Rhodobium gokarnense: one gene and its partner. The protein of the gene in region 2 interacts with the protein of the main gene of each other region in a pairwise test. Links are inferred from orthologs where the notes say so. Each region holds a gene or a part of one and is shown on either strand. Other genes may lie near its edges.

The links.
Region 1: the proteins of gyrB (region 2) and gyrA interact in binary tests that used the Escherichia coli proteins (3 or more experiments, as listed by UniProt). The link is inferred for Rhodobium gokarnense from one-to-one orthologs.

Annotation. Positions count from the first base shown.
Region 1 is NZ_JAOQNS010000011.1:122,796-126,412, reverse strand. Bases 9-3,308 are described here. They hold gyrA (DNA gyrase subunit A), read right to left. Parts: upstream 2,957-3,308; coding sequence 209-2,956; downstream 9-208. Other genes in these bases: M2319_RS17825 (MarC family protein), read left to right, coding at 3,284-3,308; M2319_RS17835 (DUF1127 domain-containing protein), read left to right, coding at 9-139. Outside these bases: more of M2319_RS17835, read left to right, coding at 1-8; more of M2319_RS17825, read left to right, coding at 3,309-3,617. UniProt on the Escherichia coli protein: A type II topoisomerase that negatively supercoils closed circular double-stranded (ds) DNA in an ATP-dependent manner to maintain chromosomes in an underwound state.
Region 2 is NZ_JAOQNS010000018.1:13,150-16,548, reverse strand. The notes cover bases 47-3,128. They hold gyrB (DNA topoisomerase (ATP-hydrolyzing) subunit B), read left to right. Parts: upstream 47-407; coding sequence 408-2,849; downstream 2,850-3,128. Other genes in these bases: M2319_RS22025 (hypothetical protein), read left to right, coding at 3,049-3,128; M2319_RS22035 (MOSC domain-containing protein), read right to left, coding at 47-124. Also shown: more of M2319_RS22035, read right to left, coding at 1-46; more of M2319_RS22025, read left to right, coding at 3,129-3,372. UniProt on the Escherichia coli protein: DNA gyrase negatively supercoils closed circular double-stranded DNA in an ATP-dependent manner to maintain chromosomes in an underwound state.

The DNA of each region.
Region 1 (3,617 bases), on a different replicon or contig from region 2:
CCGCTGGCACGATCGCCGGGCCGCCATCCGTGCGCTGGAGCGCTTGAGCGACTACCAGCTCAAGGATATCGGCCTCGGGCGCGCCGACATCCCGTCAATCGTCGCCAAAGGCCGGACGATGAGAAATGGCTCGTGGTGACAGCGACGCCGGTCGAGTCGAACGGCTCGGGGCCGGCGCCGTCGCTGACAGGTTCAATGATGCCCGGACTCAGTCGTCCGTCGACGGCTCCCCGCCTTCGGGCGCCGGGCCACCATTGGTGTCGCCCTCATCGTCGCCGTCAGGACCTGTGTCGGGATCGCCCTCGCCTTCGGCACCGTCCTCGTCCTCGCCGTCCATCTCGTCATCCTCGCTGATGCGGCTGACGGAGACGACGTGTTCGCCTTCGGCGGTGTGGAACACGCGCACGCCCTGGGTCGAGCGGCCGAGCATGGAAATGCCCTCGATCGGGCAGCGGATAAGGTGGCCGCCATTGGTGACCAGCATGATCTGGTCGCCGTCTTCCACCGCGAAAGACGCCACCAGGGGGCCGTTGCGGTCGTTGACGGTCATGGCGATGATGCCCTTGCCACCGCGCCCGGAGATCCGGTACTCGAAGGACGACGATCGCTTGCCGAAGCCGTTTTCCGAGATCGTCAGGACGACCTCTTCCGCGGCGCTCATTTCCGCATAGCGTTCCGGACCGAGTTCGACGTCCTCGGCCGGCTCGTCGCCGTCGAGCTCAGGCGGCTCGCCGATCTCGCCGGCGACCGCACGGCGCATCTTGAGGTACGAGTTGCGCTCGGCCGGCGAGGCCTCGAAGTGGCGCAGGATCGACATGGAGATGACGGTGTCGTCGTCGCCCAGATTGATGCCGCGCACGCCGACGGAATCCCGGCTCTGGAAGACGCGAACATCGGTCACGGGGAAGCGGATGCAGCGCCCGTTCGCCGTCGTCAGCATGACGTCGTCATGCTCGGTGCAGGTCTCCACGCCGAGGATGTCCATGCCCTCGTCGAGCTTCATGGCAATCTTGCCGTTCTGGCGCACGCCGATGAAGTCGGACAGCTTGTTGCGGCGGACCGTTCCCTTGGTCGTGGCGAACACGACGTCGAGGGTCGACCAGCTCTCCTCGTCCTCCGGCAGCGGCATGATCGTCGTCACCCGCTCGCCCGGCTGCAGCGGCAGCAGGTTGACGAGCGCCTTGCCGCGCGCCTGGGGCGCGGCCAGCGGCAGGCGCCAGACCTTCATCTGGTAGGCGATGCCGCGCGAGGAGAAGAACAGCACCGGCGTATGGGTGTTGGCGACGAAGAGGCGGGAGACGAAGTCCTCCTCCTTCATCGACATGCCGGAACGGCCCTTGCCGCCCCGCTTCTGCGCCCGGTAGGTCGACAGCGGCACGCGCTTGATGTAGCCGCCATGGCTGACGGTGACGACCATATCCTCGCGCTGGATCAGGTCCTCGTCCTCGAAGTCGCCGACGGCGTCGCTGATCTCGGTCTTGCGCGGGGTGGAGAATTCGTCGCGAATTTCGGTCAGTTCGGTCTTCACAATATCCAGAATGCGCGCCCGCGAGCGCAGGATATCGAGGTAGTCGCGGATCTCCGCGGCGATCTTTTCCAGCTCGTCGCCGATCTCGTCGCGGCCGAGCGCTGTCAGGCGCTGCAGGCGCAGGTCGAGGATCGCCCGGGCCTGCTCCTCGGAGAGCTGGTAGGTGCCGTCCTCGGCGACCTTGTGGCGCGGATCGTCGATGAGCTCGATCAGCGGCGCGATGTCCCTTGCCGGCCAGTGGCGCTCCATCAACTGCGCCCGCGCGGTCGCCGGGTCCGGCGCGCTGCGGATCAGGCGGATGACCTCGTCGATATTGGCAACGGCAATGGCCAGGCCGACCAGCACATGGGCGCGGTCACGGGCCTTGGCGAGCAGATATTTGGTGCGCCGGCTGACCACCTCCTCGCGGAACGCGATGAAGGAGGTAAGGATGTCGATCAGGGTGAGCTGTTCCGGCCGCCCGCCGTTCAGCGCCACCATGTTGACGCCGAAGGAGTTTTGAAGCTGGGAGAAGCGGTAGAGCTGGTTGAGGACGACGTCGGCGACGGCGTCGCGCTTCAGCTCGATGACGATGCGCATGCCCTGGCGGTCGGACTCGTCGCGGATGTCGGAGATGCCCTCGACGCGCTTCTCGCGCACCAGTTCGGCGATCTTCTCAATGAGTGTCGTCTTGTTGACCTGGTAGGGGATCGCCGAGACGATCAGCGCCTCGCGCTCCTTGCGCACGGTCTCGACCTCGACCTTGGAGCGGATCACGACCGAGCCGCGGCCGGTCTCGTAGGCGGAGCGAATTCCGGACCGTCCGAGGATCGTCGCACCGGTCGGGAAGTCCGGTCCCGGCATGATCTCCATGAGTTCCGGCAGGGTAATCGCCGGATCCTCGATCATTGCGATCGTCGCATCGATCACTTCGCCGAGATTGTGTGGCGGGATGTTGGTCGCCATGCCGACGGCGATGCCGCCGGCGCCGTTGACGAGCAGATTCGGGAACCGCGCCGGCAGCACGGTCGGCTCGGTCTCGGAGTTGTCGTAGTTGTCCTGGAAGTCGACCGTGTTCTTGTCGAGGTCGTTGAGCAGCGTGTGCGAGACCTTGGCGAGCCGGCACTCGGTGTAGCGCATGGCCGCGGCGGGGTCGCCGTCGATGGAGCCGAAATTGCCCTGGCCGTCGATCAGCGGCAGGCGCAGGGAGAAGGTCTGCGCCATGCGCACGAGCGCGTCGTAGATCGCGCTGTCGCCGTGCGGGTGGTACTTACCCATGACGTCACCGATGACGCGGGACGACTTGCGGTAGGGCTTGTTCCAGTCATAGCCGTTCTCGTGCATCGAATAGAGGATGCGGCGATGCACCGGCTTCAGGCCGTCGCGGACATCCGGCAGCGCGCGCGAGACGATCACGCTCATGGCGTAGTCGAGATAGGAGCGCTTCATCTCGTCGGTAATCGAGATGGGGCGGATTGCCGAAGGAAGCGATTCCTTCGGCGGCGTGTTTTCGCTGTCCGGCAAGGAAATGTCTCTTATGCGATGGGTGACACGGGTTTATAGCCGATTCCTTGGCCGCGGGGCAATTGCGCCAAGCAGATTGTCTTCAGTAAAATCGCTTTAATTTTCAAAATCTTCGCACCAGTTTGCGACACCGGGAATGAAGCTTTTCGAGGGGTATTTGGCGCGCATGGGCGCCCCGCTCCTTCTTGTCCCGCAAAAGGTGGCTGATATTGTGGCGGCCAATCCCGGTCCTTCGGGCTTCAAAAGGACGCCATGGAATTCTTCCTCAACGCCTTTGCCACGCTGTTCGTGACCGTCGATCCGATCGGGCTGGCGCCGCTCTTCCTGGCCGTCACGGCGGGGGTGACGGCAGAGACCCGCGCCCGCATCGCCGCGCAGTCCTGCCTCATTGCCCTCATCGTGCTGATGCTCTTTGCGCTTGCCGGCAACAATATCCTCGGGCTGCTCGGCGTCTCGATCCCGGCGTTCCGGGTCGCGGGCGGGCTGCTGCTCTTCTGGACGGCGTTCGAGATGGTGTTCGAGCGCCGCCAGCAGCGCAAGGAGGCAACGGCCGAAAAGGTCCTCGACCATTCCGAATCCGCCAATC
Region 2 (3,399 bases):
CCCCGGCATGGGGGTCGCCGGCAACCCCCATGCCGGCAACGAGCGCGATCTCCGGCTGCAGCTCCTTTGAGAAGTCATGGCCGGCGCTGAGGGCGACGGCGATCACCTTTCCCTCGCCGGTCATCGGGCACCGCGCGCCGGGAGCCGGCCGGCGGCGGCCGCAAATGCCTCGTTTCGGGCCGTTTTCCGCTGTTCCAGGCGGCGCCGGGCGGGCGCTCGGTGGAGCCCGGTCCGCCCGTTCCTGCGGGCAAATGCGGCAGGAATGCGCCACAATTCACACAAAGCCATGATTCGCGCCTTTAACCCTTTGTTTTCATAACGGATTTCACGGGCTTTTTCGCGTGTAATCCGGGACTCGAACCCCTATATTGGAAGCGAATCATCGTGCCACAATCCAAGACGGTTTCATGACGGACGCTCACCAGAACGGCAACGGCAATGGCGGCGACTACGGCGCCGAATCCATCAAGGTTCTCAAAGGCCTCGATGCGGTGCGCAAGCGTCCGGGAATGTATATCGGCGACACCGACGACGGCTCGGGCCTGCACCACATGGTCTATGAGGTGGTCGACAACGCCATCGACGAGGCGCTGGCCGGCTGGGCCGATGCGGTCACCGTGACGCTGAACGCCGACGGCTCGGTCACCGTCACCGACAATGGCCGCGGCATCCCGACCGACATCCACGAGGGCGAGGGCGTCTCGGCGGCCGAGGTCATCATGACCCAGCTCCATGCGGGCGGGAAATTCGACCAGAACTCGTACAAGGTCTCCGGCGGCCTGCACGGCGTCGGCGTTTCCGTGGTCAATGCGCTCTCGGTGTGGCTGGAGCTGCGCATCTGGCGCAACGACCACGAACACACCATGCGCTTTACCGACGGCGTCGCGGACGCACCGCTCAAGGTGACCGGTGACGCGGCCGGCAAGAGCGGCACGGAGGTCACCTTCATGCCGTCGACCGAAACCTTCACTATGACGGATTTCGACTACGGCACGCTGGAGCACCGGCTGCGCGAGCTCGCCTTCCTTAATTCCGGCGTGCGCATCATCCTCACCGACAATCGCGGCGTTGAGTCCAAGAGCGAAGAACTGATGTATGAGGGCGGCCTGGAAGCCTTCGTGCGCTACCTGGACAAGGCCAAGCATCCGCTCGTTCCGGACCCGATTGCGATCCGCGCGGAGCGCGACGACGTCACCGTGGAGGCGGCGCTGTGGTGGAACAATTCCTACCACGAGAACGTGCTCTGCTTCACCAACAACATCCCGCAGCGCGACGGCGGCACGCACCTTGCCGGATTCCGCGGCGCGCTGACCCGCCAGGTCACCGGCTATGCGGAATCCTCCGGCATCGCCAAGCGGGAAAAGGTCTCGCTGACCGGCGAGGACTGCCGCGAGGGCCTCACCTGCGTCCTCTCCGTCAAGGTGCCGGACCCGAAATTCTCGTCCCAGACCAAGGACAAGCTGGTCTCGTCGGAAGTGCGGCCGGTCGTCGAAAGCGTCATCAACCAGGCGCTCGCGACCTGGTTCGAGGAGCATCCGGCGGAGGCCAAGACCATCGTCTCCAAGGTGGTGGAGGCCTCGGCCGCCCGCGAGGCGGCGCGCAAGGCGCGCGAGCTGACCCGGCGCAAGGGCGCCCTCGACGTCGCGTCCCTGCCCGGCAAGCTCGCCGACTGCCAGGAGCGCGATCCCTCGAAGGCCGAACTGTTCCTCGTTGAGGGCGATTCGGCCGGCGGCTCGGCCAAGCAGGGCCGCGACCGGGGAACCCAGGCCGTGCTGCCGCTGCGCGGCAAGATCCTCAACGTGGAGCGGGCGCGCTTCGACAAGATGCTGTCGAGCCAGGAAATCGGCACCATGATCACCGCGCTCGGCACCGGCATCGGCAAGGAAGAGCTCGACGTCAACAAGCTGCGCTACCACAAGATCATCATCATGACGGACGCCGACGTCGACGGCGCCCATATCCGCACGCTGCTGCTCACCTTCTTCTTCCGGCAGATGCCGGAGCTGATCGAGCGCGGCCACCTCTATATCGCCCAGCCGCCGCTGTTCAAAGTCAAGCGCGGCAACTCCGAGCAGTACCTGAAGGACGAGCGGGCGCTCGAGGATTATCTCATCGCCGGCGGCCTCAACGAGGCGGTGCTACAGCTCGCCACCGGCGAGACGCTGGCCGGCCCGGACCTTGAGACCGTCGTCACCCGCGGCCGCTCCCTCAAGGGCGTGCTGGACGGGCTCCATTCCCGCTACAATCGCGACGTGGTGGAGCAGGCCGCGATCGCCGGCGCGCTCGACCCGGAGGCCCTTGCCGATCCGGCAAAGGCGCGCGATGCGGCGGCCTATATCGCGCGGCGGCTCGACATCATCTCCGAGGAGACCGAGCGCGGCTGGACCGGCGAAGCGCGGGACGACGGCAGCCTCGTCTTTGAACGCACCGTGCGCGGCGTCAAGGAAGTGGCGACCATCGACACCGCCCTGATCGGCTCGGCCGATGCCCGCAAGCTCAACGCCAATGCCGACCACCTGAAGGAAATCTACGTCAAGGCGGCCACCCTCACGCGCAAGGACCTGAAGACCGAGATTCGCGGGCCCCGGGCCCTCGTCGACGCGGTCTTTGCCGCCGGTGGCAAGAACGTCTCGCTGCAGCGCTACAAGGGCCTTGGCGAGATGAACCCGGAGCAGCTCTGGGAGACCACCCTCGATCCGGACGCCCGCTCGCTGCTGCAGGTGCGCCTGAAGGAGGGCGAGGAAGCGGATGCGGAAATGGTGTTCTCCTCGCTGATGGGCGACGACGTGGAGCCGCGCCGCGAGTTCATCCAGGAAAACGCCCTCAGCGTCGCCAATCTGGACATCTGATCGCCCTTCGGCGGTTTCCGGGTTGTCGTTCTTCACATTGCCTTGAACGCGGCTTCCAGCGCCGTCAATGCCGTTGACGGCATCTGTATTACGTGTCTTCTATTTATTTTGCTGCTTATAGTTGTGTTTCCGGACCTCAAATTGCTGGACGAGCAGCCAAACCAGCAACAATGGGAGAGTCACGAAGATGCACAAAGGGATGTCATTTGCGCTGGCCCTTGCCGCCGGCGCCTTCGCATTCAGCGCCGAAACCGACGAGACGCTGGCGGCCGGCGTCTGCGATCAGATCAGCGCCACCTACAATTCCAACGCCTCGGCGGCACTCATCCTTGGGGCCGACGGGTCGACGCTCAATGGCGAAATGCTGAACGGAGGACGGCCGAATTTCTACGGCACCTGCACCGGCAACGGTGAGGTTTCGGTGAATATCACCGACGACCCGGGCTGCTGTACCGGCACCTTCGACGGCACGACGATCCAGTGGAGCAACGGCACGTCCTGGACCCGCAATCCGGTCCAGTAGTCTTAGAGCGTATTCCCGAACCGAAGG